Regions from separate parts of the Afipia massiliensis genome, predicted to be linked through region 2. Evidence: riboswitches for the same ligand, from Rfam matches in the RefSeq annotation. Region 2 holds a riboswitch; the other holds the start of a gene.
What was found. Region 2 has a riboswitch for S-adenosylmethionine ahead of metX (homoserine O-acetyltransferase MetX). Riboswitches for the same ligand answer to the same signal wherever they lie in the genome.
Positions count from the first base shown of each region.

Region 1: linked by a shared signal. The riboswitch ahead of YH63_RS05860 (O-succinylhomoserine sulfhydrylase) and the one ahead of metX (homoserine O-acetyltransferase MetX) in region 2 are both predicted to bind S-adenosylmethionine.

Region 1 covers NZ_LBIA02000001.1:1,238,754-1,254,189, reverse strand. Annotated here, with positions in the region: gene YH63_RS05925 (OmpA family protein) at 1-843, shown strand, start outside; gene YH63_RS05920 (hypothetical protein) at 1,051-1,350, shown strand; gene YH63_RS05915 (DinB family protein) at 1,363-1,878, shown strand; gene YH63_RS05910 (lysylphosphatidylglycerol synthase domain-containing protein) at 2,035-3,090, shown strand; gene YH63_RS05905 (ATP-binding protein) at 3,118-4,422, shown strand; gene YH63_RS05900 (GcrA family cell cycle regulator) at 4,626-5,135, opposite strand; gene YH63_RS05895 (aspartate aminotransferase family protein) at 5,689-6,909, shown strand; gene argF (ornithine carbamoyltransferase) at 6,909-7,835, shown strand; gene YH63_RS05885 (Hsp33 family molecular chaperone) at 8,066-9,064, shown strand; gene apaG (Co2+/Mg2+ efflux protein ApaG) at 9,061-9,453, opposite strand; gene YH63_RS05875 (OpgC domain-containing protein) at 9,709-10,932, shown strand; gene YH63_RS05870 (SGNH/GDSL hydrolase family protein) at 10,929-11,699, shown strand; gene YH63_RS05865 (SGNH/GDSL hydrolase family protein) at 11,699-12,613, shown strand; gene YH63_RS05860 (O-succinylhomoserine sulfhydrylase) at 12,668-13,900, opposite strand; SAM riboswitch at 13,985-14,064, opposite strand; gene YH63_RS05855 (2'-deoxycytidine 5'-triphosphate deaminase) at 14,163-15,269, shown strand; gene YH63_RS05850 (acyl-CoA dehydrogenase family protein) at 15,410-15,436, shown strand, end outside.
Region 2 covers NZ_LBIA02000001.1:811,696-827,131, reverse strand. Annotated here, with positions in the region: gene YH63_RS03770 (lysophospholipid acyltransferase family protein) at 1-225, shown strand, start outside; gene YH63_RS03765 (gamma-glutamylcyclotransferase) at 237-821, opposite strand; gene YH63_RS03760 (DUF2125 domain-containing protein) at 1,014-2,141, shown strand; gene YH63_RS03755 (prephenate/arogenate dehydrogenase family protein) at 2,339-3,286, opposite strand; gene hisC (histidinol-phosphate transaminase) at 3,283-4,377, opposite strand; gene YH63_RS03745 (chorismate mutase) at 4,401-5,240, opposite strand; SAM riboswitch at 5,446-5,525, shown strand; gene metX (homoserine O-acetyltransferase MetX) at 5,614-6,813, shown strand; gene metW (methionine biosynthesis protein MetW) at 6,824-7,483, shown strand; gene YH63_RS03730 (TIGR02594 family protein) at 7,671-8,282, shown strand; gene YH63_RS03725 (MOSC domain-containing protein) at 8,294-9,076, opposite strand; gene clpB (ATP-dependent chaperone ClpB) at 9,295-11,934, shown strand; gene YH63_RS03715 (Vgb family protein) at 12,103-13,737, opposite strand; gene YH63_RS03710 (LysM peptidoglycan-binding domain-containing M23 family metallopeptidase) at 13,906-15,436, opposite strand, start outside.

The DNA.
Region 1 (15,436 bases), 430 kb from region 2:
ACCGGTATGGCGCGCGAAATCGGCAGCCGCGAAGCGATCCTGGCCGCGCTGAAGAACCTGCCCGAAGGGTTTTCGGTGAAGGAGAATGCGATCAAGGCGCCGCCTTACGTCTTCCAGGCGAACAAGGACCCGGTGGCGAATACGGTCACGCTCGCCGGTTACGTGCCGGACAACGCCGTGCACGCGGCCATCGTCGCAACGGTCGGCCGCAAGTTCTTCTCCGAGAAGCTGGTGGACAATCTCAAGGCCAGCGTCGGCGCGCCGCAGGGATTCCAGAACGCGGTGGTGGCCGGGCTCGGCGCGCTGTCGCGGGTCTCGACCGGCTCGCTGGTGATCTCGGATCGCGAAGTGAAGCTGTCGGGAGATGCGCTTTACGCGGTCGCGGCGGACCAGATCCGCGGCGGCATCGGCGGCGAGTTGCCGCAGGGCTGGACCGCGAAAGCCGAGGTCTCCGTCAAGCCGGTGGCGAGCGCGGTCGATCCCACGGTTTGCCAGCAGCTGTTTTTCGAACTGCTGGGCAAGGCCAAAATCAGGTTCGACTCCGGCCGTGCGACCATCGACAAGGATTCCATGGGGCTTCTCGACAAGCTCATCGAGACGGCGCTGCGCTGTCCGACCGCGAACATCGAAGTCGCCGGCCATACCGACAGCGACGGCGACACCAATGGCAACGTCGCGCTGTCCGAGAAGCGCGCGCAGGCGGTGGCGGACTATCTGATCAAGGCTGGTCTGCCGACGGACAGGCTGAAAGCGGTAGGCTACGGCAGTTCGCAACCGGTCGCCGCCAATGATACCGACGAAGGCAAGGCCAAGAACCGGCGCATCGATTTCGTGGTGAAATGAGCATGATCATCGCCTCAAAAGCAAAGCTCTCGATGTCGTCCCGGCGAAGGCCGGGACCCATAACCACCGGGCTCTCGGTGAAAGCAGTTGCGCCGTCCTCGCATGACATCGGCCCACAGGGAGTCTGGGTCCCGGCCTTCGCCGGGACGACGCTGCATGTGGGGAGGCGCACATGCCTTTCTCGGTGAGCGCTGAAGGATCGCGCGCATGATCTACCTTGCGACATTCAACTGGGGCTGGTTGCTGGCATCAGGCGTAGCCGGTCTCGCGATGGGATGGATCGCCGTCGTGCATCGCGGACAAGGCTGGACGACGGTCACGCTGCGCAAGGTCGTGGTGCTGATCGCGGGACTGGTTCTGGCCTCGGTGTTTCATCTGGCGCCGGGCCGCTTCGGCTACTGGCTGGACCTCGGTCTCGTGATGCTGGCGGCCTACGTCGCCGGCTGTGCCGTCGGCTCGTGGTTGCGCCACCTCGTGGTCTCGCGTCATACGCCGGCCGGCGGCTGACGCGTGAACGGCCTGGCGTCACATTTCCGGATGCTGGGTCACTACAATGCGTGGGCGAACGCCCGGCTGTACGATGCCGCGGCGCGTCTCGATGAAACGCAGTACAGGGCGGATCGCGGCGCCTTCTTCAAGTCCGTCCATGGCACGCTGAATCATCTGCTGGTTACCGATCGCATATGGATGAAGCGGTTTACCGGCGAAGGCGATGCCCCGGACCGGCTCGATGCGATCCTGTTCGAGGCCTTCGATGCGCTTCGTGCCGCCCGTGCGGCGGAGGACGCCCGGATCGTGGCCTATGCCGATGGTCTTGACGATGCGCGGATTGCGGGAACGATTTCCTATCGCCGCGTCTCCGGCCCCGAACAGTTCGTGCAGCAACTGGCGCCTGCCCTGGCGCACTGGTTCAATCACCAGACCCACCACCGTGGTCAGACTCATGCGCTTTTGACAGGGCTCGGGCAGCCGGCCACCGAACTGGACCTGCTGTTTTTCCAGCGTGAGCAGGCCGAAGCGGCGTCATCGGCCTGACACCTTCGCGACGCATTGCGGTACGGAAGGAAACGGTATTGTTAATGGTATTCCGGACCCGTGAAGGGGTTCAAATCCGCGTTGCCGGCCTCGCGGTTGCACGGCCGGTCTGCTAGGACATCTTTCTGGTGCGATTGATCGAATTTTGAGGTCTGGATGCTGGAGACACTTCGCGGGGCCATCGCGTACATGCGCGAGAAGCAAATCCTGCACAAGCTTGGTGTTGCGATCAGCATCGCGATTATCGCGACCGCCTGCTACATCCTCTATCACATGCTTCAGGGTCTCGACGTCGATGACCTCTATGAAGCATTGCGCGAAACCGAAATCCGCACCGTTGCGCTGGCCGGGCTTTGCGTCGCCGCCGGCTATTTCACGCTGACGTTCTATGACCTGTTTGCGTTGCGCGCGATCGGTCGCAACGATGTTCCGTACCGGGTTGCCGCCTTCGCCGGTTTCACCAGCTATTCCATCGGCCATAATGTCGGCGCCAGCGTCTTCACCGGCGGCGTGGTGCGCTACCGCGTCTACTCCGCCTGGGGCCTTTCGGCGGTCGATGTCGCCAAGGTCTGCTTTCTCGCCGGATTGACGTTTTGGCTCGGCAACGCCGCGGTGCTGGGCCTCGGCGTCGCCTATCATCCGGAGGCGGCCGCTTCCATCGACAAGCTGCCGGTCTGGCTCAATCGCGCCGCGGCGGTCTGCATTCTCATCGGGTTGACGGCCTATGTGGCGTGGGTCTGGATGAAACCGCGGGAAGTCGGCCGCGGCAGCTGGACCGTCACTCTTCCCGGCGGACCGCTGACGTTGCTGCAGATCGTGATCGGCATCGTCGATCTCGGCTTCTGCGCGCTGGCGATGTACATCCTCGTTCCCGACGAGCCCCATGTCGGTTTCGTCGTCGTCGCGGTGATCTTCGTGTCGGCGACGCTGCTCGGCTTTGCCAGCCATTCGCCGGGCGGACTCGGCGTGTTCGATGCCGCGATGCTGGTCGGCCTGTTCCAGTTCGACCGGGAAGAGCTGCTGGCCGGCATGCTGCTGTTCCGGGTGCTGTACTATCTCGTTCCGTTCATGCTTTCTGTCATCTTGCTCTCGCTTCGGGAGCTTATCGTCGGTGTTCGGGCGAAGCGGGTCACCGCAGCGCTGCAAAGGCTCGACGAAGCCGCGAAGCCCACCCCGGGATCGGCTCGCGGATCGGGATCTCCGGTCGCGTAATACGCGCTCGCGAAACAGGTACGGCGCATGGCGGTGACATCCCCGAATTCAGGCTTCGCGCCGTGGCCGGATCGGTTGCGGCGGTCGGCGATCATCCTGATCGCGACCGCACTTGGCCTCGCCGCGTCGGTGGTGTTCGGCGGCCTGACGTTGCCCCAGGCCGGGTTGATATTCATTGTGATTGCTGGCGCGGCGTTGGTGCCGTGGCATCTGCATCAGTCTGTCCCCACCAGCGAAGACATGATCGGCGCGCGGCCCGCTGAAACGCCGGTAGTTCAGGCGCTGGTGGGCGGAATGCCGGACGCGGCGGTGCTGCTCGATCGCGCCGGACGCGTGCTGCATTTCAATACTGCTGCGGGACAGTTGGCGCCGGCCTTGCGCAAGAACGAGCTGGCGCTGTTCGCGCTGCGCTCGCCCGAGATTATCGCCGCACTTCGCGAGGCCATCGCCACCCGCCAGCCGCAGCGCGCCAGCTATGTCGATCACGTTCCGATCGATCGCTGGATGGAACTGATCGTGACGCCGTTGTCGCTGCCGACCGCGTTCGGCGGCAGCGAATATTGCATCCTGATGACGTTCCACGACCAGACCCCGCTGCGCCGGGTCGAGGAAATGCGCGCCGACTTCGTCGCCAATGCGAGTCACGAATTGCGCACCCCGCTGGCGGCGCTGTCGGGTTTCATCGACACCCTGCAAGGCCCGGCGCGCGAGGACCCGAAAGCGCGTGAGCGCTTCCTCGGCATCATGCACACACAGGCGACGCGCATGGCGCGACTGATCGACGATCTCCTGTCGCTGTCGCGGGTCGAACTGAGTGCGCATGTGCGTCCCGAGAAGCTGGTCGATGTCGTGCCGTTAGTGCGTCAAGTGATCGACGGCCTCGAGCCGCTGGCGAGCGAACGGCAGGTCGCCATCGAGATCGAACTGCCGCCGGCGCCTGTGCTGATCGCGGGCGATACTGAAGAGTTGCTGCGGGTGTTTGAGAACCTGATCGAAAATGGCCTCAAGTACGGTGCAACCGGCGGTCGCGTGATGGTGTCGCTGACCGAGCCTGTGCCGGATGATGCGGCCGGTGAGGTCCGTTTCGCGGTGCGCGATTTCGGTCCCGGCATTCCGCCCGAGCATCTGCCCCGGTTGACCGAGCGGTTCTATCGCGTCGATGCCGGCGACAGCCGTGCGCAGGGCGGCACCGGCCTCGGTCTGTCACTGGTCAGGCATATCCTCATTCGTCATCGCGGACGGCTGCTGATCGAGAGCGTGTTCGGACACGGTGCGACCTTCACCGCATGCTTCCCGGCGACCAAGTCTGCGACGGCAGCGGCGAAGGAATAGGGGCATGATCCCGAAAAGTGGGAACCGGTTTTCGGACAGGATCATGCCCGTCTAGAAGAGCAGATGGCGCAGCCGCCATTTCGCCGTACGTTCACAAAGCCGCCATTTGCATCGAAGTTCGCCGCCACTTCGCAACAAAAAAGCCTCATCGGTTCGATGAGGCTTTTTCGCGTTGTATGTTGCTCGAAGCGTTGAGCTTTCGCCTACTTTGACGGCCGCGAGGTGCGGCGCCGGTCGCTCGCAGGCTGATAGGCGACGCGCGAGTGATGCGCGCAGTAAGGCAGACTGTTGAGCGCCTTGCCTCCGCAGAAAAAGAAGTCCGCGCTGCCCGGATCGCCGACCGGCCAATGGCAGGTGCTTTCATTCAGTTCCAGCAGGCTCAACCGCTGGCTCATCGGCACCACGTTGTCGTACGCGATCGGATCGGGTTCGGCCTCGACGTCAAACGCGTGCGCGAGCGCGGTGTTGCCGCGCGACACCGGGCGGCTGATCCGCATCATGTGCTGCGCGGGCCGCGCCGCCTTGCGCTGCCGTGGCGCCGCCGAGGACGGACTCTTGGCGCGGCCGGACAAGCCCAGCCGGTGCACCTTGCCGATCACGGCGTTGCGGGTGATGTTTCCGAGTTCAGCGGCGATCTGGCTTGCCGAAAGTCCGGCTTCCCAAAGCTTCTTCAACTGCTCAACGCGATCGTCGGTCCAGCTCATTACCGTCATCGCACACTTCCTTTTGGTATCGCGCCGGCCATTTTTGACGCGGCGTCGCGATTGCAAACCGTCCAAAATCCCTGTCGGCAGAATCCCTTAGCCCTCGCCGGTTGCATGAAAAGCGACCGGGCGTTTACGCCGTACCGAAGACAAGCGAGGATCAGAACTGCCGCACGAGATGTCGTACCCAACGTCAGGAATGCTACAATATGCCGTGACTCACGCGCAAGAGTCGGCCGTTGCGCGTCCACATGTTCCGGCTAGAAAGCAAATAAATTCGGTCATTGTGCGTCGCCTGCAAATGGCGTTTTCCTGCCCGGGATGGGTGCCGAGGCGCTGGAACAGGTCGGAAAATGCTGGTTTTTCGCTTATCGCTGCGACAAACGAGCGCTCGTTTGAGGTCCGGAAGAGCGGGCGTGGATTGACACCACACCTCTCACCAATAGAATAACCGCCACGTGCCGCCTTTTCGGGCGGCACGTTTCGTTTCCGGGGCAGGCAACTGAGCGACAAGCGCTGACGCGATCGCGATGCTGTTGGCCCATACCTCGATCAGGTCGCCATGAGCCACACAGCCAAACCGCATCTCGACTCTCACATGTTGCCGGTTTTTGCCCGCGCCGATGTCGCTTTCGAGCGCGGTGAGGGCCCTTGGCTGATCGCGACCAATGGCGACCGCTATCTCGATTTCACCAGCGGTGTCGCGGTGAATGCCCTTGGTCATGCCCATCCGCATCTGGTCGCCGCCGTGCAGGAGCAGGCCGCGAAGCTGTGGCATGTCTCGAATCTTTTCACGATTCCGGAAGGCGAGCGGCTGGCGACGCGGCTGTGTGATGCAAGCTTCGCCGACGTGGCGTTCTTCTGCAACTCCGGCGCGGAAGCGATGGAAGCGTGCATCAAGATGGCGCGCAAGTTTCAGGCGGTGAATGGCCGGCCGGACCGTTACCGGCTCATTACGTTTGAAGGTGCGTTCCACGGGCGCACGCTCGCGACACTCGCCGCGGGCGGCCAGCAGAAATATCTCGAAGGTTTCGGGCCGCGTGTTGAAGGCTTCGACCAGGTGCCGCTCGGCGATCTCGAAGCGACCAAGAAGGCAATCGGTCCGCATACCGCAGGCATCCTGATCGAGCCCTGGCAGGGTGAAGGCGGCGTGCGTGCGGCTAATCCTGCGTTCTTCCGCGCGCTGCGACAGCTCTGCGACGACAACAAGCTCGTTCTGGTGTTCGACGAAGTGCAGACCGGCATGGGCCGCACCGGTAAACTGTTCGCCCATGAATGGACCGGCGTCACGCCTGACATCATGGGTCTGGCGAAGGCGCTTGGCGGCGGATTTCCGATGGGCGCATGCCTTGCCACTGTCGACGCTGCAGCCGGCATGACGCCGGGCACGCACGGCTCGACCTTCGGCGGCAATCTGCTCGCTGTGGCGGCAGGTAACGCCGTGCTCGATGTGATGCTGGCGCCGAAGTTCTTTGAGAGCGTTCAGCGCTCGTCGCTGGTGCTGAAACAGAAGCTCGCATCGATCGTCGATCGCTATCCCGACGTGGTCGATGAAGTACGTGGCGAAGGCCTGCTGATCGGCCTCAAGGCCGTGATCCCGGCGGGTGATCTCGTCGGCGCGCTGCGCGATGAGAAACTGCTCACAGTCGGAGCCGGTGAAAACGTCGTGCGGCTGCTGCCGCCGCTGATTGTCTCCGAGGCGGAGATCGATGATGCAGTGTCGCGCATCGAGCGCGTCTGCACGAAGTTCACGCGGACGTCGGCGCGGCGCGAGGCGGTATAATGACGACGTCCCCCCGACATTTCCTCGATCTGTTTGACGTGCCCACCAAGGAGTTGCGTGCGATCCTCGACGCCAGCGTGGCGATGAAGAACAAGCGCAAGGCCGGCGATATGTCCAGCAAGCCGCTTGATGGCAAGACGCTGGCCATGATCTTCGACAAGCCGTCAACGCGCACCCGCGTGTCGTTCGATGTCGGCATGCGCCAGCTCGGCGGCGAAGCCATCATGCTGACCGGCGCTGAAATGCAGCTTGGGCGCGGCGAAACCATCGCCGATACCGCGCGGGTGCTGTCGCGTTTCGTCGATGCCATCATGATCCGGATTCTCAACCACGAGGCGCTGACCGAGCTTGCGGCTCATGCGACCGTGCCTGTGATCAACGGACTGACCCGGCGCTCGCATCCCTGTCAGGTGATGGCTGACGTCATGACGTTCGAAGAACATCTCGGCCCGATCAAGGGACGCACCGTGGCGTGGACCGGCGACGACAACAACGTGCTGGCGTCGTGGGCGCATGCCGCGGAGCGGTTCGGTTTCAATCTGCGTGTCGCGACGCCGCCGGAACTGGCGCCGAACAAGCTGCTGAAAGACTGGATCAAGACCACGGGTGCGCCGATCGTGCTCGGCACCAAGGCCGAAGAAATGGTGCGCGGTGCAGATTGCATCGTCACCGACACCTGGGTGTCGATGGGCGACAAGGATGGCGAACACCGGCACAACCTGCTGAAGCCCTATCAGGTCAATGCCAAGCTGATGTCACTGGCCAATCCCGGCGCCATTTTCATGCATTGCCTGCCGGCGCATCGCGGCGACGAAGTTACCGATGAGGTGATCGACGGCCCGCAGTCGGTGGTGTTCGACGAGGCGGAAAATCGCATGCACGCGCAGAAGGGCATTCTGGCCTGGTGCCTGCACGCGATTGGCTAGGTATTTTCGGTTTCCGTGACCTCATCCCGGGTGCTTATTTGCAGCCTTTCCGCGCGCTTCGGCCGGAAGTCACTGTTCCCGATCCGCTCCCTTTTTTGCGGAACGAAGCACCCTATATGGGGCGGATACCCTGCGTGACCCACCATTGCCCTGGGGCCGAAAGTCAGACCGATATGGTTTGAGCTTTTCACTGCGGCAATCCGGTTCCTCCTGACAAGAATGCGCCTGACATGACTCTCGAAAGCCAAATTCGTGCCCCCTCCGCAACGCCGGTGGACGATGCCGTGCTGCCCTTCGATGTAAGTGCGCTTGATGTGCGCGGCCGGCTGACGAAGATGGGCCCGGCGCTCGATGAGATTCTCACCAAGCACGATTATCCCGCCCCGGTCGGCAAGCTGCTCGGCGAAGCCATCGTGCTCACGACGCTGCTCGGCTCGACACTCAAGTTCGAGGGCCGCTTCATCCTGCAAACTCAGACCGACGGCCCGGTGTCGCTGATCGTTGTCGATTTTCAGGCGCCCGATCGCCTGCGTGCTTATGCCCGTTACGATGCCAGCAAGCTCAAGGCAGGCCAGGACTCCGCGGCGCTGCTCGGCCACGGCCATCTTGCCATGACCATCGATCAGGGCGCTGACATGAGCCGCTATCAGGGGCTCGTGGCGCTGGAGGGCGGCAATCTGGAAGACGCCGCGCATGAGTATTTCCTGCGCTCCGAGCAGATTCCAACGCGGGTGCGGCTCGCGGTCGGTGAGGAGTTTCGCGGGGGCGATGGGCCGAAGCATCGCTGGCGCGGCGGCGGCATGCTGATGCAGTTCTTGCCGAAGGCGCCCGAGCGTGCGCGGCAAGCCGATCTGCACCCCGGCGACGCGCCGGAAGGCGCGGTCGCTCACGACGTGCCTGAGGATGACGCCTGGGCCGAGAGCCGCGCGCTGTTCGGCACCATCGAGGACGTCGAACTGATCGATCCCGACCTGTCGGGAGAGCGGTTGTTGTTCAGGCTGTTTCACGAGCGCGGTGTGCGGGTGTTTCCGGTGCAGGCGATCCGCGCGCAGTGCTCATGCTCGCGCGAAGCTGTGGCCGGAATGCTGGGCAGCTTCACGCCGAAGGACCGCGCCGACATGGTCGAGAACGGCAAGGTGGTCGTGACCTGTGAGTTCTGCAGTTCGGTCTACCAATTCACGCCGGACGAGGCGGGTGTGGTGCCGGAGCAGAAAGCCGCTGAAGGTTAGTTCAGCGTCCGCTTGTAGTTCGGACTGTCGAGCGAGAAGGCGGGGATATCGATCTCGAACGGCTCGCCGCTTTCTGTCACCATCTGATAGCTGCCGGTCATGAAGCCGGACGGCGTCTGCAGCGGAACTCCGCTGGTGTATTCGAACCGTTCGCCGGGTTCGAGCACCGGCTGCTCCCCCACCACTCCTTCGCCGCGAACCTCCTGGCTGCGGCCTGCGCCGTCTGTGATGATCCAGTGCCGCGTCTTGAGTTGGACGGTTTCGGTTCCGGAATTGACGATGGCAATCGTGTACGCCCAGAAGTACCGGCCATCCTCTGCGGACGAGCGCTCGGGAAGGAAGTTCGGTTCGACGATGACTTCAATCTGGCGAGTCACGGCGCGGTACATGGGGTCCGTCCATATTCGGTTATACAATAACAGACCTCGCGCTCCTTGCGTAGGCACCGGTCATCGCATTTTGCAGGCTGCCTGCACAGGATACGAAGCCGGGCCGATCATTGTTTCAACATCGTTGTCATTCAGCATTCTCGAGGCGGCCTGTCCAATGGAATCCCTGCAATTTGCGGGCCGCCTCGATCTTCCATAGAATTAGAGTGCGTGCCGGCCTCCCGACGGAACTGCACTGAAACGGACTGGACTCGTATGACGTTCGTGACGACCGATCAGGCTGTCGTGAAAGCACCTGCCGTAAAGATCACGGCTCTTCCGGTTGCGGCCGGCGAACGTGAATTGCGTCTCGATCTGTTTCGCGGCATGGCGCTGTGGCTGATCTTCATCGATCATCTTCCGCCGAATATCCTGACATGGTTCACCATCCGCAACTACGGCTTTAGCGACGCCACCGAAATCTTCATTTTCATCTCGGGCTACACGGCGGCGTTTGTGTACAGCCGGGCAATGCTCGATCGCGGTTTTGTGGTGGCGAGCGCGCGCATCTTCAAGCGCGTATGGCAGATCTACGTCGCGCATGTTTTTCTGTTCACGATCTACCTTGCTGAAATCTCCTATATCGCGACAAAGTTCGACAACCCGCTCTATGCGGAAGAAATGGGAATTCTGGATTTTCTCAAGCAGCCCGACGTGACGATCGTCCAGGCGCTGCTGCTGAAATTCCGGCCCGTCAACATGGACGTGCTGCCGCTCTACATCGTGCTGATGATCTTTCTGCCGCTGATCATCTGGCTGATGCAGCGAAAGGCGGATCTGGCGCTGGCGCTGTCGGTATTGCTTTACGCCATCACTTGGGAGTTCGATCTTGCGCTTCCCGCCTATCCGAACGGGACATGGTTCTTCAATCCGTTCGCCTGGCAGTTGCTGTTCGTGTTCGGCGCGTGGTGCGCGCTCGGCGGCGCGAAGCGGATGGGCCGTATCCTGTCCTCCGACATCACGCTCTGGCTTTGCATCGCCTATCTCGTGTTCGCATTCTGTGTGACGCTGACCTGGCATGTGCCGCGGTTAAATATCTTCATGCCGCGCTGGCTGGAAAGCTGGATGTATCCGATCAACAAGACCGACCTCGATGTGCTGCGCTTTGCCCATTTTCTGGCATTGGCGGCGATTACGGTGCGGTTCATTCCCGCCGACTGGCCGGGCCTGAAATCGATATGGCTCCGCCCGGTGATCCGGTGCGGCCAGCATTCGCTGGAGATATTCTGTCTCGGGGTCTTTCTCGCATTTGCGGGACATTTCGTCCTTGCTGAAGTCTCCGGCGGGGCATGGATGCATTTCCTTGTCAGCGTCGCGGGGGTCGTCATCATGTCTGCCGCGGCGTCGTTGTTTTCGTGGTACAAGAGCGAGACGAGCAAGAGCGACAAGCGTGCGAAAGCCGCGGAAAGCGACGCCGACCTTGCCGGAGGCGGGTCATGAAAGCACTACTGGTTGCAGGTCTGTTTGCGGCTCTTCTGGTGGCGACTCCGTCGCACGCCGAGGGCGCTCCCGGCTGCGCGGTGCCCGCCTATCTCCTGGCGACCGAGAGCGCGCTTCCGAAAGTCGCTGATGCGATCAAGACAAGGAAGCGGCTGGACATCCTTGTCGCCGGCAGCGGCTCCTCGACATTGCCTGGATCTGACGGCGCGAGCATGTCGTATCCCTCTCGTCTGGAGGCTGCGCTGCGCGAAGCTCTTGCGGGCGTGACCGTCAATGTCAGGACCGAGTTGCGGCCGAAGAAAACCGCTGCGGAAGCCGCGCAGGGTTTCGGCCAGATGATGGACAAGCTGCCGCCGGATCAGAAACCGGATCTGGTGATCTGGCAGACCGGCACTGTCGATGCGATACGCTCGGTCGATCCCGACGACTTTCGAACGGCACTCGACGCCGGGGTCGAGGCATTGCAGAAATCTGGCTCCGACGTGCTCTTGATCAATCTCCAGTACAATCCACGTATGGAAACGATGCTCTCGGTCGGGCCATATAACGATACGATGCGGGTCGTCGCGCAGCAGTACGAGGTACCGATGTTCGACCGGTTCTCGATCATGCGGCACTGGAACGATGCCGGTGATTTCGACCTGTTCGGTTCGGTCCACGGATACGGAATGGCGAAACGTGTCCACGATTGTATCGGCCGTGCGTTGGCGGCCATGGTCGTGGAAGCGTCGCGCATCAATCCGGCGGAGCTCAGGATTCAACGTTGATGCGTTTCAGTATGCGTTCTGTGGGTGTGGCGGCGATGCTGTTTGGCTCGCTCGCAGCGCGCTCCGCTTTGGCGCAGGCCACGCCGCCGGACGCTGCTTCACTGCAAAAAAGTCAAAAGGGGCTTGCCACCAAGGCTGTCGAAGCGGCGAAGAGCGCGGCCAGCACTGCGGGAGATATTTTCACCCGCGTGCCGTGCCTGCCCGCCAAGGGATTGAAGGACATTTCGGGATCGCTGCCTCGGGTTGCGCGGCGGATCGCTGCAGATGAACCGGTCACCATCGTCGCGTTCGGCTCCTCCACCACGGTCGGGTTCGGAACGTCCTCGCCGGCCTATACCTATCCGAACCGGCTTGCCGATCAGCTGCGCCGGAAGTTTCCGACGTCCGACATCACGATCATCAATCGCGGCATGGGCGGACAGGATGCGCCCGAAATGATGAAGCGGTTCGATGCGGCCGTTCTCGATGCGGACCCCGATCTCGTGATCTGGCAACTCGGCACCAACACCGTCGTCAAGGGCAACGCCAGCGACATTGCCGCTACCGCAGCGTTGGTGGAAGACGGCGTCGCGCGCCTTCAGGCCCGCGGCATCGATGTCGTGCTGATCGATCCGCAATATGTGCCGGCGGTGACTGCAAAAACCGAGAACGCCGGGCGGATGGTGAAGCTGATCGGCGAAGTCGCCAGGCTCAAGAACGTGTCGGTGTTTCCGCGTTTCGAAGTCATGCGGCAGTGGCACGAGGTTGATAAAATGCCATTCGACAAGTTCGTGATCGGCGACGGCCTGCACATGAACGACTGGGGCTATGCCTGCTTTGCTCAGCTGCTCGGCGACACCATCATCAAGTCGGTCGGACAGGTGAAGGCGGGCGTCAACATTCCGAGCAATGTCATGACATATCGGCCGATGTAGGCACCCAACTGGCTCTCATGCGTGGAGTTATCCACGCATGAGATGAAGCGTGCGTCACGCCTTCTCCAGCGCGGCGGTCAGATCCTCGATCAGATCGTCCTGATGCTCCAATCCTGCGGAGAAGCGGATGAACCCTTCGCTGATGCCGAGTTCGGCGCGCGCTTCCGGTGTCAGACGCTGGTGGGTCGTGGTCGCCGGATGGGTCACGATGCTTTTCGAGTCGCCGAGGTTGTTGGAAATGCGTGCCAGCTTCAGCGCGTTCAGCGTGCGGAACGCCGCCGCCTTGCCGCCCTTGACCTCGAAGCCGATCAGCGTCGAGCCCGCACGCATCTGCTTCTTCACGATCGCGGCCTGCGGATGATCGGCGCGGCCCGGATAGATCAACCGCGAGATTTTCGGATGCTTTGCCAGCGCGTCGGCGATTGCGCCGGCGGTCTCGGTCTGTGCCTTCACGCGAATGCTCAGCGTTTCGAGTCCCTTCAGCAGCACCCACGCGTTGAATGGCGACATCGCCGGACCAGTCTGGCGCAGGAACGTATGGATGTGTTCCTGGATGAATGCTTCCGACGACAGGATAACGCCGCCGAGGCAGCGGCCCTGACCGTCGATATGCTTGGTCGCTGAATAAACCACGACGTCAGCGCCGAGCGCGAGCGGGCTTTGCCAGATCGGTGTCGCGAACACGTTGTCCACGATCAGCCGGGCACCACCGCGATGCGCGATCTCGGCGACAGCGCCGATGTCGACAACGTCCAGGGTCGGATTGGTCGGGCTTTCGAGGAAGCACGACTTGGTATTCGGCCGCATCGCCTTCTGCCACTGATCGAGATCGTGGCCATCCACCAGCGTGGACTCGATGCCGTAACGCGGCAGCAGGTCTTCCACGACGTAACGGCAGGAACCGAACAGCGCCTTCGCCGCGACCACGTGATCGCCGGATTTCAGCGGAGCGAGAATTGCCGTGGTGACCGCGGCCATGCCGGTGGCGGTGGCGCGTGCGGCCTCGGCGCCCTCAAGCTCGACCATGCGCTGCTCGAACATCGAGACCGTCGGATTCGAGAATCGCGAATACAGGAAACCGGGATCCGCGCCGGTGAATCGTGCTTCGCATTGCTCGGCGGTATCGTAGATGAACCCCTGCGTCAGGAACAACGCCTCGGAGGTTTCGCCGTACTGCGAGCGCAGCGTGCCGGAATGCACGAGGCGGGTTTCGGGGCGATAGTTGCGGGTCGGGGATAGCGGCTTGTTTCCGGAAAGATTGGCCGCAGGTGTTTTGGTCTCGGACATGTGCACTCCATCGTGGCCACCTCACGATGGACACAAAAAAACCGGCCTGGAAAAAATTTCCATTTCTGGAAATAACCGGCCGGGATCACACTGTCCCCGGCCTGTTTAGCGAGTTATTTAACGTGGCTGCAAGCCGGCCGGCTCAAATGACCACGGGATAAGTCCTAGGCTTAATCCCGCATGGTCTTTCCGTCAAGCACCCCATCGGATAACCGATAAAATGCTTATTTTGCCGGATCATCTGGTAGCCGAGGACTAGCCCGTGGCCTTCACACTTGCCCCCGACGCGACAGGAATTCTGCCCGACCGCATGATTGCGGCGATGGCCGATGCCGGCCTGATCCTGCCTGAATATCCCTTCGTTGAAAGCCAGATCCAGCCGGCCAGTCTCGATCTGCGCCTCGGGTCGATTGCCTATCGCGTTCGCGCGAGCTTCCTGCCGGGGCCGGACATGACGGTGGCGCAGCGCATCGATGAACTCAAGCTGCACGAGATCGATCTCTCCGATGGCGCGGTGCTGGAAACCAACTGCGTCTATATCGTGCCGCTGCTGGAAAGCCTTGCGCTGCCGCCGACAATTCAGGCCGCGGCAAATCCGAAAAGCTCCACCGGCCGCCTCGACGTGTTCACCCGCGTGATCGCCGACGGCACGCGCCGCTTCGACATGATCGCCGCTGGTTACCACGGCCCGCTCTATGCGGAGATCAGCCCCAAGACATTCCCGGTGTTGTTGCGCGAGGGATCGCGGCTGTCGCAGATCCGTTTCCGCACCGGTCATCCGTTGCTCGATGCCGATGAACTGCACACGCTGCACGCAGCCGAGCGGCTGGTCGACAGTGACGAGGCCGATCTCGTCGGCGGCGTGGCGCTGAGCGTCGACCTGTCCGGTGAAGGTTCCGATGGTTTCGTTGGATACCGTGCGAAGCGCCACACCGGCGTGGTCGATGTCGATCGCCGCGCCGGATACACGGTGGGTGAATTCTGGGAGCCGATCCGCGCGCGGCCGGATCGCAGCCTGATCCTCGATCCCGGCGAGTTCTACATTCTCGCATCCAAGGAAGCGGTGCAGGTGCCGCCGGATTTCGCAGCCGAGATGGTGCCATTCGATCCGCTGGTCGGCGAATTCCGCGTGCACTACGCAGGCTTCTTCGATCCCGGCTTCGGTTATGCGGGGGCAGGCGGGCAGGGCTCGCGCGCGGTGCTGGAAGTGCGCTCGCGCGAAGTGCCGTTCATTCTCGAACACGGTCAGATCGTCGGACGGCTGGTTTACGAGAAAATGCTGTCGCGCCCCGACGCGCTCTACGGTCAGCGCATTGCGTCGAACTATCAGGGGCAGGGCCTCAAGCTGTCGAAGCACTTCCGGACGTAAGTTCCGCTCTGCGAATTAAGTCCTCTTGCCGCACATTTCTCCCATGTCGTCAGCGGCTCCCGGGCCTGCTTGCCGTTAGCATCCAAATACCGGATCATTCCTGAAAACAACCGGAGAGATCCCGGCAGGGATGAAACGCCATGGTTGCCACCGCAAAAACACCACTT
Region 2 (15,436 bases):
AATTCAGGATTGTTCTGGCCGCGCCGGACCTTCATGCGTTACCCCGGAACGCTTGTCATCGAGTTTCTGGATCCGATCCCGCCTGGCCTCAAACGTCAGGAGTTCACCGCGCGCATGCAGGCCGCCATCGAGGAGGCGACCGACCGGCTGGTAAAGGCGGGACGCGAGGAGCAGGTGCGATTGATCGGCTTTTCCGCGCCGGTGGCCGCGTCCGTCCGGTCCTGAGTGGCAACCGATCAGGTGTGACGGTGCAGGGCGGCTTCGCCATGCAGCAGCGCTGCGAGACGATGCAGCGGGGCGTCGCGAACGCCCTGTGCCTCCAGCGCGGTCACCGTCGCGATGACGTATTCGTCGTTCGGCCCGTAAGCGCCGTGACCCTGGCGCACCAGCCGTAACTGCTCGTCCATCGTCAACCGGCCCGCGTACTGATCGTGGCTGCGGTCGGCGACATAGGCCAGCGCGCTGACGCGCTGGCGGGCATCGCCCTGAAGCCAGACCGAACGCATCACTTCGCGATAGACGCCCGTCACCTGCTCGCGCTCGCGCAGATAGGCGACGGTCGCTTTTCTGTCAGTTGCCGCCACCCGGAACGCGACGCCCTGGCAGGCTCCGCCGCGATCGAGCCCCAGCACCAGTCCGGGTTTTTCCGGCGTGCCGCGATGAACCATCGAATAGATGCAGAGCGAGCGATGCTCGCCGATCAACCGCGCCGGCTTCTGTTCGAGAAACGCGAAGCCCGGCTTCCAGATCAGCGATCCGTAGCCGAACACCCACAGGTCGCCCTCGGGAAACTCCGATTCTGAAAGGATTTTTGCGGCCATGATTGCGTTACCTGATAGATGACGCCTACCAGTCTGCTTCCGTACGTGCAACCGAAGGACGTCCAACCTTCTGGACTTCAAAGGGATTTGCGCGAAAAGTGCATCTTTCAATTGCCCGATTCCGGTGATCTAGCTTCCGTCATGCAGACATCTCCCATCGTTCCCCGGCGCCGCCTCTGGCCCGTTTTCGTAATGCCGGTTCTGGTCCTCGCCGCAGCCGCGGCGTGGAGCGGGTTCTGGTTCTATGCCGCGTCCCATGTCGACGAGAAATTCGAGGAATGGCGCACGCGCGAGGCGAAATCCGGCCGCGCCTATGAGTGCGCCAGCCGCTCGGTTACGGGCTTTCCGTTCCGCATGGAGGTTCGCTGCGAAAGTCCGGTGGTGACGCTGACATCGCAGACCGCCGACCAGACCCAGCTCACTGCGCGGTTGAAGGATATTCTGGTCGTCGCGCAGGTTTACGATCCGACCAAGATCATCGCCGAATTCACCGGACCGGCGACCGTCGCGGGCAGAGGAGAGGCTCCGTCCTTCGTTGCGGGCTGGACCACGGGCCGCGCCAGCGCTTCCGGTCTGCCCACGCCGCAGCGCGTCTCTCTGGTGTTCGACGATCCGGCGCTCGATCGCATGAACGGTTCAGCGCAGACGCCTTTGTTGCGCGCAAAGCATCTCGAGTTGCATACGCGTCTGCTGGAAGGCTCGCTGTCGAACAATCCGGTGGTGGAGACGGCGTTTCTGGTGACGGCGGGAAGCTTGCAGGGATTGCATCCCATTCTCGTCGAGCCGTTCGATGCGGACATCCGCGCACTGTTGCGCGGCCTGAAGGACTTCGCGCCGAAACCCTGGCCGGAACGTTTTCGCGAAATTCAAGCCGCCGGTGGCCGCCTCGATTTCACCCAGTCGCGTGTGCAGCAGGGTGAGACCATCGCGGTTGCCGCGGGTTCGCTCGCCCTCACGCCGACCGGGTATCTCGACGGCGAACTGACGATGACGGTCGCGGGGATCGAGCGGGTGGTGTCGCAGCTCGGCATCGACAAGCTGTTGATGGACGGCGTGCCGCAATCGACCGTCGATCGCATCGCGCCCGGCGTCAGCGCGCAGGACGTCAACAAGGTGATCGGCGCGCTCGACCGGATGATTCCGGGATTAGGCAATGTCGCACGCAAGAATGCCAATGCCGGTGTGGTTGCAGGCATCAACCTGCTTGGTCAGGCCTCGACGCTGGAAGGCAAGCCCGCGCGGGCGTTTCCGCTGAAGTTCACAGAAGGCGTGATTTCTATCGGTCCCTTGCGGATCGCGCAGACCGCGCCGCTGTTTTGAATTCTGCTCGTCATTGCGAGGAGCGAAGCGACGAAGCAATCCAGTTCCTGCTTTTTCAATGACTGGATTGCTTCGCTGCGCTCGCAATGACGAAACAGTCATTGCCGGGCTTGACCCGGCAATCCATCCTTTCAAAAGTTTTTTAGGATGGATGCGCGGGTCAAGCCCGCGCATGACTTTCTGAGCTTTTAGCCGGCCTACGCCTTGTCCGCTGGCTTCGGAAGGTTTGCGTGCTTGCGGCCGAAGTCGGGATCGGCGGTTTCCTGACCGAGACTGACGATGCCACGGCGGATCGCGCGGGTGCGGGTGAAGTGATCGAACAGCGCTTCGCCGTCGCCGCGGCGGATCGCGCGGGTAAGTTTCGACAGATCTTCCTGAAACGCGCCGAGCATCTCCAGCACGGCATCCTTGTTGGCAAGGAACACGTCGCGCCACATGGTCGGGTCGGACGCCGCGATGCGGGTGAAATCGCGGAAACCGCCCGCGGAGAATTTCAGCACTTCCGCCTGTGTCACGTCTTCCAGTTCGTCGGCGGTCCCGACGATGGTGTAGGCGATCAGATGCGGCAGATGGCTGGTGACGGCGAGCACGAGGTCATGATGGTCGGCCCCCATGGTTTCGACATTGGCGCCAAGCGCGCGCCAGAATTCCGCAAGCTTCTCGACGGCGGCCGGGTCCGCGTCCGGCGGCGGCGTCAGGATGCACCAGCGGTTGATGAACAGTTCGGCAAAGCCTGAATCGGGACCGGAATGTTCGGTGCCCGCTACCGGATGCGCTGGAATGAAATGGACGGTCTTCGGCAGATGAGCGGCCATGTCCCGCAGCACCATGCCTTTGACGGAGCCGACATCGGAGACGATTGCGCCTGGTTTGAGATGCGGCGCAATTTCCTCCGCGACCGGCCCGCAGGCGCCGACCGGGATGGACAGTATGACGAGGTCAGCGTCCTTCACTGCGTCCGCATTTGTGTCCACCACGCGATCGACGATGCCGAGTTCCTGCACGCGCGCGCGGGTCGCCGGCGAGCGCGCGGTGGTCACGATCTCTCCTGCAAGCCCCTGGGTGCGTGCCGCACGCGCAATCGAGCCACCGATCAGGCCGAAGCCGATCAGCGCGATTCGCCCGAATAGCGGTTGCGCGTTCACTTCTGCCCCATGAATTCGGCGAGTGCGGCGACCACCAGACGGTTGGCTTCTTCGGTGCCCACGGTCATGCGCAGTGCATGCGGCAGCTTGTAGTTCTTCAGCGCGCGCAGGATCAGGCCGCGCTTGGTGAGGAATGCGTCGGCGTCCTCCGCGGTCTTGCCCTTTTCCTGCGGGAAGTGGATCAGAATGAAATTCGCAACGCTCGGCGTCACCTCAAGTCCCAGCTTGCCGACTTCTTCGGTGAGCCACGTGCGCCACGTGTCGTTATGCACGCGGGACCGGTTCTGGTGTTCGGGGTCTTCCAGCGATGCGATCGCGGCTTCCGATGCTGCCGTCGAGACATTGAACGGGCCACGAATGCGGTTCACGGCATCGATGATGTTGGCCGGCCCGTACATCCAGCCGACGCGCAGCGACGCGAGCCCGTGAATCTTCGAGAAGGTGCGCGTCATCACCGTGTTGTCGTGGGTGGCGACCATTTCGATGCCGGCTTCATAGTCGTTGCGCGAGACGTATTCGGAGTACGCCGCGTCGATCACCAGCAGCACATGCGGCGGCAATCCGGCGCGCAGCCGCTTGACCTCGTCGAACGGCACATAGGTCCCGGTCGGATTGTTCGGGTTGGCCAGCCAGACCATCTTGGTGCGCGGCGTCACGAGATTCAGGATCGCATCGACGTCGGCGGTGAAATTCTTCTCCGGCGCGATCACATTGACGGCGCCGTTCGCCATGGTGGCGATCGGATAGACGAGGAAGCCGTGGGTGGTGTGGATCGCCTCGTCGCCGGGACCGAGATAGGTGTTGGCAAGATAATTGAGAAGTTCGTCCGAGCCCGCGCCGCAGATGATGCGGTCGGGATCGAGGCCGTAAGTGCGTCCGATGGTTTCGCGCAACGCACGCGAAGTGCCTTCCGGGTAATCCTCCAGATGATCGGCGGCGGCCTTGTAGGCTTCGATGGCTTTCGGTGACGGCCCGAGCGGGGTCTCGTTCGCGGACAGCTTGAACACGCGGCCGGTCAGCCCGGCGCCGCTTTTGCCCGGCGTGTAGGGTGCAATATCGAGAATGCCCGGCTTCGGCACAGGACGTGACATCAACTTAAACTCCGAAAGAAAGACTATTTGGACGCAGTGGTCGGCGGCACCGTATAGCGCGTCGCATGGCTCCCGACGAGGGCCGATGAACGCACGGAGGCCCCGGCGGCGACCAGCGCGGCGGTGATCTTGTCGAGACCACCCGGGCCCGGAACCGAGATCAGCAAGGCGGCGCCATCGGAGGCCGTATCGGGGACGGCGATAATTTCGGAGAATGGCGACAGCGCACGCGCCACATCCGCGCTCCAGCCGGACACGCGAACGCTCCACATCTCGACTTCGGTGACCATTGCGTCCGCCGCCACGCGCGAGACTACGAACACCGGCAGCGCCGCCGGATGGTCGGCGCGCTCGACGAACGGCAACCGCGCGATGATCTTCGGCGCGGCTGTTGGCTCCAGCGCGATCCACCAGGGCGAGCGGCTGCTGATCGCCGAGATCAGCGCCAGATCGCCCTTGGATTTCGCCACGGCTTCGACCGCAGCCTCGGCATTGAAGTGCGCGAGAAACGGGACGGTGAAGCCGAAATGGAATCGCGCCGAATCCCGCATCGCGGATTCGCCGACCGACAGATCGGCATGCACCGAGAACGGCGACTGCACATAGGTGAACGTCGAGATGATGACGCGCCAGATGCTCTCGACGGTGTCGAGCGGCAGGATGCCGCGATGACGCTGCGCCAGCCGGCGCATCATGTCGGCCTCGCGTGCGGGCCGGAACGCCGAGCCGACTTCCTGCGTCTTCTTCACCGAGATGAGACGGTCTATGATGTCGCCGCGCTGCATCAAGAGGCCATGCACCTGCTCATCGATGGAATCGATTTCGCGGCGCAGGTCCTGCAGTGATGGCGGTTGCTTGGTCATCGGTTCAACTTGGGTCCGAACGCGGCTTGCGGCGCAAAGGCCGCCTGGAATTGGTCGAAAACGGGATAGGTGACGGGCGCATTGATAGGCAGGAGAGCGCCTGAAAGCAAAGAAAACATTGGCAATTCCGGCCTCAAACCGCGGCAGGGACAGCCCGCGCTTTCGCGGTGCAGCTTGACGAAAAGGCCGTTCGTGATTAGTAACTTAGCCATTCCGTGGTCATTTGAGCCGGCCGGCTTGCAGCCACGTTAAACAACTCGCTAAACAGGCCGGGGACATAAGTGATCCCGGCCGAACCTCGTTTCAGGCCGGGTTTTTTGTGGCCTGATTTCCGATGTTGGTCTCGCGACCTTCTGAGGAGGCCAGTAGCAAGATGGTTAATGTCAAACCGTTGAAGAGTGATACGGCGTCCACCGAGCGCGCGCACGAGGCGGATCATCCGTCGTCGCTGGTCGCGCAATTCGGTGCGGACAAGCCGCTGCGGCTGGACTGCGGCATCGATCTCGCGCCGTTCCAGATCGCCTATCAAGCCTACGGCCAGCTCAATGCGGATCGCTCCAACACCATTCTGATCTGCCATGCGCTGACCGGGGATCAGCATGTCGCGAATGTGCATCCGGTCACCGGCAAGCCCGGCTGGTGGGAAACGCTGGTTGGCTCCGGCAAGCCGATCGACACTGACCGTTATTTCGTCGTGTGCGCCAACGTGGTCGGCGGCTGCATGGGCTCCACAGGTCCGTCATCGACAAATCCAGCAACCGGCAAACTGTGGGGACTGGATTTCCCTGTCATCACCATTCCCGACATGGTGCGGGCGCAGGCGATGCTGCTCGATCATCTCGGCATCGAGAAACTGTTCGCCGTCGTCGGTGGATCGATGGGCGGGATGCAGGCGCTGCAGTGGACCACGGCCTATCCCGAGCGCGTGTTTTCCGCGCTGGCGGTGGCGTGCAGCACGCGGCATTCGGCGCAGAACATCGCGTTCCACGAACTGGGCCGTCAGGCGGTGATGGCCGATCCGGATTGGCGCGGCGGGCGCTACTTCGAGGACGACGCCCATCCGCGCCGCGGGCTCGGTGTCGCGCGCATGGCCGCGCATATCACGTATCTGTCCGACGCCGCCTTGCATCGCAAGTTCGGCCGGCGTTTGCAGGATCGTGAGGTTCCGACCTTCTCGTTCGATGCGGACTTCGAGGTCGAAAGCTATCTGCGCCATCAGGGCTCGTCGTTCGTCGAGCGATTCGACGCCAACAGCTATCTCTATCTGACGCGCGCGATGGATTACTTCGACATCGCCGCCGATCATGACGGCGTGCTGGCGGAAGCCTGGCGCGGCACGCGCACGCGGTTTTGCGTGGTGTCGTTCACCAGCGACTGGCTGTTTCCGACGTCGGAATCGCGCGCGGTCGTGCATGCGCTCAATGCCGGCAGCGCGCGGGTGTCGTTCGCGGAAATCGAGACCGACCGGGGACACGATGCGTTCCTGCTCGACGTGCCCGAGTTCATCGAGATCTCTCGCGCATTTCTGGAATCGGCCGCGTCGGCGCACGGCCTGACCTCGGCGAGCAGATAGGAGTGCCCGCATGACGATTCAGGATCAGGCATTCAAACCGACCGCGGTTCTTCCGGTCACCGAGAACGGTTATCGGGGCGACCACTTGCTCGTCGCGCAAATGGTCGAGCCCGGCTCAAGGGTACTCGATGTCGGCTGCGGCGAGGGCGATCTCTTGCGCCTGCTGGAGACGCGCGGCGTCGACGGGCGCGGCATCGAACTGTCGCGCGAGGGCGTCAATCACTGCGTCGCCAAGGGGCTCGCGGTGGTGCAGGGCGATGCCGACACCGACCTCATCAATTATCCCGACGACGCGTTTGACTATGTGATCCTGTCGCAGACCTTGCAGGCGACGCGCCAGCCACGCGTGGTGCTGGAGAACCTGCTGCGCATCGGGCGCAGCGCCATCGTGTCGTTTCCGAATTTCGGCCACTGGAAAATGCGCCTCCAGTTGCTTGTGAAGGGCCAGATGCCGCGCACCGACAACCTGCCGGCGACGTGGTACGACACACCGAATATCCATTTCTGCACCATCAAGGATTTCGTCCAGCTCTGCGACGAGATCAACGTCAAGATGGAGCGCGCCGTCGCACTCGATCTCTATGGCCGGCCGCTGCGGCTCAATGCGCCGTGGTGGTTCTGGAACATGTTCGGCGAGCAGGGCGTGTTTCTGCTCACGCGCCGCGATTAATATTCACGGCTCCAATGTGGCCGTGTATGTTCGCATTCTCGCCACGAAATCTTCCCGTTATCGCCGCGAAATGACTCCGCGCGCGCCTTGTCGCGTCTTGTTCTCGTCACATCGACCCGTTTTGTGCACTGCAGTATGTCGTTCGCGTGCGAACGATGGGGCACAGGGGTGTCACGGGGACTATTGGATGACTGTATCGCGTAAATTTCGCCTGCCACTTCGAGGCGCCGCGCTGGCGCTGTGTTCGGTGGCAATCGTCGCAATGGCGACACCGGCTTCGGCGAGGCCACATCACGGCGCAAGCCGGCACTATCACGCCCACCATTCCAAGCATCACGCCAAAAAGCATTATGGCCACCGCACTCGTCATCACGCGCGGCGCGGCCGTTCTGTCAAAGCGGCGCCGGTCGAAAATTCGACCTCGCAGGGCTTCGGTGGTTTCGGCGGATCGAACCTTGTCGCCGAAGCGCGGCGTTATATCGGCAGCGGGAATCCCACAAGCCGAGCCAGTCTGTGGTGCGCGCGCTTCATGAACATGGTTCTCGAGAAATCCGGGCACAAAGGCACGGGTTCGGACATGGCGCGTTCGTTCGCGAGCTACGGCCAGCGCATTTCCGGCCCGCAGGTCGGCGCCATCGCCGTCATGTCACGCGGCCGCCGCGGCGGCCATGTCGGAGTCGTCAGCGGCATCGACGCCAAGGGCAATCCGATCGTGATCTCCGGCAACTACGGCCGCCGTGTTGCCGAGGCGAGCTTTTCGCGCGGGCGTATCTACGCCTACGTCATGCCGTCAAGCTGACGGCGCAGAACTCAAACGAGTTCCTCAAGAGTCGCGATTGCATCACCGGCGGCAATGCTGCCGCCGGTGATCACCTCGGCATAGACGCCGCAATCGGCGTGATCGAATGTCTGCATCAATGCCTGCGGGATATTCATGTCGCGTTCGGCGGTCACCGGATCGACATTGACGGCGGCGCAGCGCACGATCCGCTTGATCACTTTCAGCCGCACGCTGCCGATTCTCAGTTCTTTCCCGAGCAGATCGAACTCGTGCCAGGCCGGCCAGCCGCTGACATAGAGATTGCCGCGAAAGCGCAGCGGATGAACCGGCTGTCCGACGACGGTTTCAATGGCGGCGACGCTGGCCAGATTGATGATCGACACGACCTTGGCGGCGACATCGGAGAAGCTGTGGCCGGGAGCCGCGAGGAGCTTCGGCGGACCCTTTAGCTCGGGCGCAAAATTCTCCGTGAAAAAAGTCTCGATGGCGGCGCGGCCCTCCGGCGTTTCGAGATCGCCGCGCACGGCCTCTGCGCCGTTGGCGTGGATGGCCAGGATGTGGCTGGCGTCGTCATACCGGGTCTGAAGTCCCGCGAGACGTTCATTGCGCATCAGCATCAGAAAACGGTTTTTCGGAAAATACTTCGGATCGGCCGGATCGAAACCGCTCGGGCCGTTCTCGATGGCGTAGCGCCGGTCGGCCGGCAGCGTCTGGCCCTCACGCAGGGTGACGCTCGGGAGCGCTTCCGGTGACAGGCCTTTGACGGGATAGCGATAGATACCGTTAACGGTGACTGCGGGGGTTCCGTGCATGTGGTTTTCTAAGGCATGATTTTGTCCCGCGCTACCCGGCGATTTCGAGGGACAGGCCTCTTTCCGAATGCGGACTAGGTTCCCACATGAGGATCAAGCCAGCCGTGGCGCTGGCGACATCTCCGCCTCCAGCCGAGCATCGGTGCGGGAGGGCGGAAACCCATTGAAGATGCTAATTCCGTGCCTTCGGGGCGGAAGGGCAGGCTGAGGGAAACCGAATGAACATTGAGAAATACACCGACCGCGTGAAGGGATTCATCCAGTCGGCGCAGACGTTGGCCGTGCGTGAGGGCCATCAGCAATTCACGCCCCTGCACATCCTGAAAGTGTTGCTCGACGACAGCGAAGGTCTGGCCGGCGGCCTGATCGATCGCTCGGGCGGGAATTCGCGCGCGATCCTGAAAGCTACCGAGGATGCGCTGGGCAAGATGCCGAAGGTGTCCGGTGGGGGCGCAGGGCAGGTGTATCTGGCCCCGGCGACCGCGCGCGCCTTCGATGCCGCCGAGCAGGCCGCCGACAAGGCCGGCGACAGTTTCGTCACCGTGGAGCGGCTGTTGCTGGCGCTGGCGCTGGCGCTCGACAAGGACAGCGAGGCGGGCACCCTACTCGCGAAGGGCGGCGTCACGCCGCAAAATCTCAACGCCGCCATCAATGCGCTGCGCAAGGGCCGTACTGCCGACAGCGCGTCGGCGGAGAACGCCTATGACGCGCTAAAGAAATATGCCCGCGACCTGACTCAGGCCGCGCGTGACGGCAAGCTCGATCCGGTGATCGGCCGCGACGAGGAAATCCGCCGCACGATTCAAGTGTTGTCACGTCGCACCAAGAACAACCCGGTGCTGATCGGCGAGCCCGGTGTCGGCAAGACCGCCATCGTCGAGGGTCTCGCGCTGCGCATCATCAACGGCGATGTGCCCGAGAGCCTCAAGGACAAGATGGTCCTGTCGCTCGATCTCGGCGCGTTGATTGCCGGCGCGAAGTATCGCGGCGAGTTCGAGGAGCGGCTGAAGGCCGTGCTCTCCGAGGTCACCGGTTCCGATGGTCAGATCATCCTGTTCATCGACGAGATGCACACGCTGGTCGGCGCGGGCAAGGCCGACGGCGCGATGGATGCGTCGAACCTGCTCAAGCCCGCTCTGGCGCGCGGCGAACTGCATTGCATCGGCGCGACCACGCTCGATGAATACCGCAAGCATGTCGAAAAGGATGCGGCATTGGCCCGCCGCTTCCAGCCGGTGTTCGTCAGCGAGCCCAGCGTCGAGGACGCGGTGTCGATCCTGCGCGGCCTGAAAGAGAAGTACGAGCTGCATCACGGTGTCCGCATCACGGACTCCGCGATCGTGGCTGCGGCGACGCTGTCGAACCGTTACATCACCGACCGCTTTCTGCCCGACAAGGCCATCGACCTGATCGACGAAGCCGCGGCGCGGCTGAAGATGCAGATCGATTCCAAGCCGGAAGAGCTCGACAACATCGATCGCGAGATCGTGCGGCTGAAGATCGAGCAGGAGGCGCTGAGGAAGGAAACCGACTCGGCCTCAAAGGATCGCCTGCAGCGGCTGGAGAAGGAACTTGTCGAGCTCGAAGAGAAGGGCGACGCGCTGACTGCGAAGTGGCAGTCGGAACGCGACAAGCTGTCCGATGCCCAGAAGGTCAAAAGCGAACTGGAGCAGGCGCGTCAGGAGCTGGCCGATGCTCAGCGGCGCGGCGAATTCCAGAAGGCGGGCGAGCTGGCCTATGGCCGCATTCCCGATCTCGAAAAACGGCTGAAGGCGCTCGAAGAGAGCGAGAAGGCCGGCAATGTCGTGCTCGAGGAAGCGGTGACGGCAAGCCACGTCGCGCAGGTGGTGTCGCGCTGGACCGGCATTCCGGTCGACAAGATGCTCGAGGGCGAACGCGAGAAGCTGCTCAAGATGGAGCTGCAGCTTGCGCAGCGCGTGATCGGGCAGGCCGAAGCGGTGACGGCGGTGTCCACCGCGGTGCGGCGTTCACGCGCCGGATTGCAGGATCCCAACCGTCCGATTGGCTCGTTCATGTTCCTCGGCCCCACCGGTGTAGGCAAGACAGAGCTGACCAAGGCGCTCGCCGAATATCTGTTCGACGACGAGACCGCTTTGGTGCGCATGGACATGTCCGAATACATGGAGAAGCATTCGGTCGCGCGGCTGATCGGCGCGCCTCCGGGCTATGTCGGCTATGACGAGGGCGGCGCGCTCACCGAGGCGGTGCGGCGTCGTCCATATCAGGTCGTGCTGTTCGACGAGATCGAAAAGGCGCATCCCGATGTGTTCAACGTGCTGCTGCAGGTGCTGGACGACGGCCGCCTGACCGACGGTCAGGGCCGCACCGTCGATTTCCGCAACACGCTGATCATCATGACCTCGAACCTTGGCTCCGAATATCTGGTGAGTCAGGCTGAGGGCGAGGACACGGCTGCCGTGCGCGATCAGGTCATGGCCATCGTGCGGTCGAGCTTCCGTCCGGAATTCCTCAACCGCGTCGATGAGATCATCCTGTTCCACCGGCTGCAGCGTACCGAGATGGGCCGCATCGTCGATATCCAGATGCAGCGGCTGTCGAAGCTTCTGGCGGATCGCAAGATCACGCTGACGCTGGATGACAAGGCGCGCGACTGGCTGGCTGCAAAGGGCTGGGATCCGGCTTACGGCGCGCGGCCCCTGAAGCGTGCGATCCAGCGCGCGGTGCAGGACCCGCTGGCGGAGATGATTCTGGCTGGCCGTGTCCATGACGGCGAAACCGTTGCGGTTTCGGCAGGCGATGGCGGCCTGACCTTCAACGGTCAGCTTGCCAAGATTGATGCCGAGGCGCCGCCGGTGCCGAAGAGCAAGATGAACTAAACTCTCTTACCCTCTCCCCTAGTGGGAGAGGGTGCCCGAGCAAAGCGAGGGCGGGTGAGGGGTTTGGAAACTCGCTGAGTTTACCCCCTCACCCGGCTCGGCTCGCTCACCTTCGCCACCCTCTCCCACAAGGGGAGAGGGAAGAACTGCGGATGAGACCTGCGCCGATTATTTTTTCTTCAGTGTGTAGATCGCGTTTTCGATGTCGGACGACACATAGATCGTTCCTGATGCGCCGACGCCGACGCCGGTTGGAATATTCGTCGGCAATGTTCCCGCCGCCCCCGCGAGCCCGATCGGCAGGTTGCCGGCGAGTTCGGTGATCGTGCCGGTCTGCGGATCGATCGAGATCACGCGCTTGGCGCCGACCTCCGCGACGATCAACTTGCCGTCCGGCGCCAGCGCGATGCCTTCCGGACCTTTCAGGTCCTTGGCGACGACGGTTTTCGCGCCGCTCGCGACATCGATCTTCGACACCAGCCCCGCAAACGCTTCCGTCACATAGGCGGTGTTGTCGTTCGCAGCGACAAGGCCAACCGGACCCGCGAGATCGCTGGCGATTGTCTTGCGGTCCTTGCCGTGCTCGCCGCTGGCGCGCACCAGCGACTTCGTGCCGAGTTCGTTGACCAGAATGCTGCCGTCGCCGAGACGGACCGCGTCGTGCGGGGCTGTGAAGCCGTGGAGCATTTCCACGGTCTTGCCGGTTTTGCGGTCGATCAGTTGCACGGTGCCGGTGAACCAGCTCGACAGCAGAACGAAATCGTCCTTCGCCGTCGCGCTCATCGGGTATTCGAGCGTGACGCCGTCGGCATGCATCCGCGCCGGTTCGCTGACCTTGCCGGTCGAGCCGTCAACGGTGCGATAGGCAAAAACGTCGGCGACGTAGACCGTGTCCTTGCCGTTGTCGCTCACGACGCCGATGCCGCCGGGCAGCGAGAGTTGCCCGATGATGACCTGCTTCGCGGCGCCGGTTTCGGGATCGACCTCCTGAATGCCGTTATCGGCCATGTTGGACACGAAGATGCGGTCGTTGCCGTCGATGGCGAGATTGTCGAGCGCAGGCTTGAGCTGGGCGGTGACCTTCTTCGTGCCGGTCTTCGGATCGACCTTCACGAGCTGGCCGAGTGCGGTGTCCACCACCCAGAGATTGCCCTTGGAATCGAAGTTCACCGCGGCCGGAACCTTGAAGCCTTCAGCGACGACGGCGAGTTCGCCCTTGTCGACATCGACTTTCACGACCTGGCCTTTGAACCAGAGCGGTCCGTAGAGCCTGTCGTCGGGTCCGAATTCGAATCCGTTCAGGCCGCCCATTTTCTCCATGATCTTGCGCGGAGGTTTCGCGCCCTCAATGTCGATTTCGTAAAGCGCGTCGCCGAGGAACACCTGCGTGGCGTAGAGCCGGCCGTCCTTGCGGAACGCCAGCGAATTGATTCCGGGCAGGCCGGACGCGAGTTTCTTGATAGGGCCGTCGCCCTTGCGGGCGTAGAGATCGCCGGTGAGGAATCCGGTCCACGCCATGGTGCCGTCGGGCGCAAAGGCGATGTCGTCCGCCATGCCGCCGTCTGCGGTGGAGATAGAAATCTTTGCCGTGCCGGCGTTACGGTCGACTTCGTAAAGCGCGGCACCCGCGACGCTGCCCGCGAACAGCCGCCCGCTCTTGTCGATGCCGAGCCCATGCACGCCATGGAATGCCGAACCTGGCACCAGCTTCGTCACCTCATAGGTTTGCGCGAAGGCTGCGGTGGCGGCGCCAACCGCGAGCGCGGCGGCAATTGTCGTGCACACGACGAACCGATGTCTCATGACCAAATCTCCCGGCGTTTACGTATGATTTTTATGCGGGGAGTATTTGTCGGAGCGCGTTGCTTGGCAACGGAAACCGACATTGCAACGCACGCGACATCAACTGCGCAGCGCGGGGTGCTGTTTTAAACATCGAGAAATTTGTTGTGAAACTTAATCGCCGTGAAATCAGCGGTCGTTGGCGTGCGCCGTCTTCTGGCCCTTGGCGGCCTGCGGCTGCGGACGAGTGTTGCCCGGACGGGTGTTTATCAGGCCATCGAGCCGGTCGCGTTCGGTCTCAAAGCTAGCCAGCATCGGACCATCGAGCGAACGTCCGCGCGGCAGCTTGATACGCATCGGATCGACGAAGCGGCCGTTGACCAGAATTTCGTAATGGAGATGCGCGCCGGTGGACAGGCCGGTCGACCCCACGAAGCCGATCACCTGGCCCTGCCGCACGCGCTTGCCGGGCTCCATGCCCTTGGCGAAAGCGGTCATGTGGCCATAGGCGGTTTCATATCCGTTGGGATGCTTGACGCGGATATATTTGCCGTATCCGCCTTCCCAGCCGGCTTTCTCGACGGTGCCGTTGCCCGATGCGAAGATCGGCGTGCCGTAGGGCGCGGCCCAGTCCACGCCGGTGTGCATCTTGGTATAGCCGAGGATCGGGTGACGGCGGCCGCCGAAGCCGGAGCGCATGATCGCGTTGTTGACGGGTTTGCGGACCAGGAATTTTTTCGCGCTCTTTCCGGTCTCGTCATAGTAATCGACGATCGAATCGTCGGGCGCCTGGAAGCGGTAGTATTTCTTGGTTTCGCCGCCGACGGTGAGGGCGGCATACAGCACTTCGGTCTTTTCAGTGTTGACCGGAGCTTCGTCTTCGCCGGCGAAGAACACTTCGAACGAGTCGCCGGCCTGCACCTTGCGCTGGAAGTCGACGTCGTAGGAGTAGATGCGGATCATGTCCTCGATGACGGTGGCCGGGACCTTGTTGCGCATCGCGGTCTCGTAGATGCTCTGATAGAGCCGCACACCGGTGCCGTCATCCTCATCGTCGTCGTCGCTGGCATTGGCGGTTTCCGTCACGCTGTTGAAACTCTGGACGTCGACGGCGACGTATTTGCCGAGATCCGACAGGGCGGCGACTGCTTCGATGGTGGTTTCGTTGGCGACGATGACGCGGACCGGCTGCTGACGCTGAAGTCCCGGACCGGTGCCGGCCATCATGATGCGCAGCTTCTGGCCTTCCTTCAGGCCGCCGTCGCGGCCGCGCGCGCCGAGATTATTGGCGATCGCCAGCGCTTCGCCGGGGCTGGCTCCCATTTCACGCAGGATGGTCTGGACGGTTTCGCCCTTCTTGACGATGTGAATGCGTTCGCTCGAAGGGTTGCCGCCGGTGATCTGTTCCTTGGTCTTCGGCAGCAGGGTGACGTTTTCCGGCACCACGCGGGCCTCGAAGCCGGCATACGGATCGGGCGTGCCTTCCGCGGCATAGGCCATCTTGAGATCGGCCGGGTTGCTGGACGCATATTTCACGGCGCTGTTGCCGCGCCAGTTCGATGCATCGCGCACCCGCAGCAGCACCTCGTCGATGGCGACGTTGGCTGCGATCTTGGCGCGAGGCAGCACCGAGGCGAGGTCGCGCGTCACAAACGAGACTTCGGCATCCGGCTCGGCGGCGTTGGGATTCTGCGAATCGTCGCCGTCCGCGGGCGCCGCA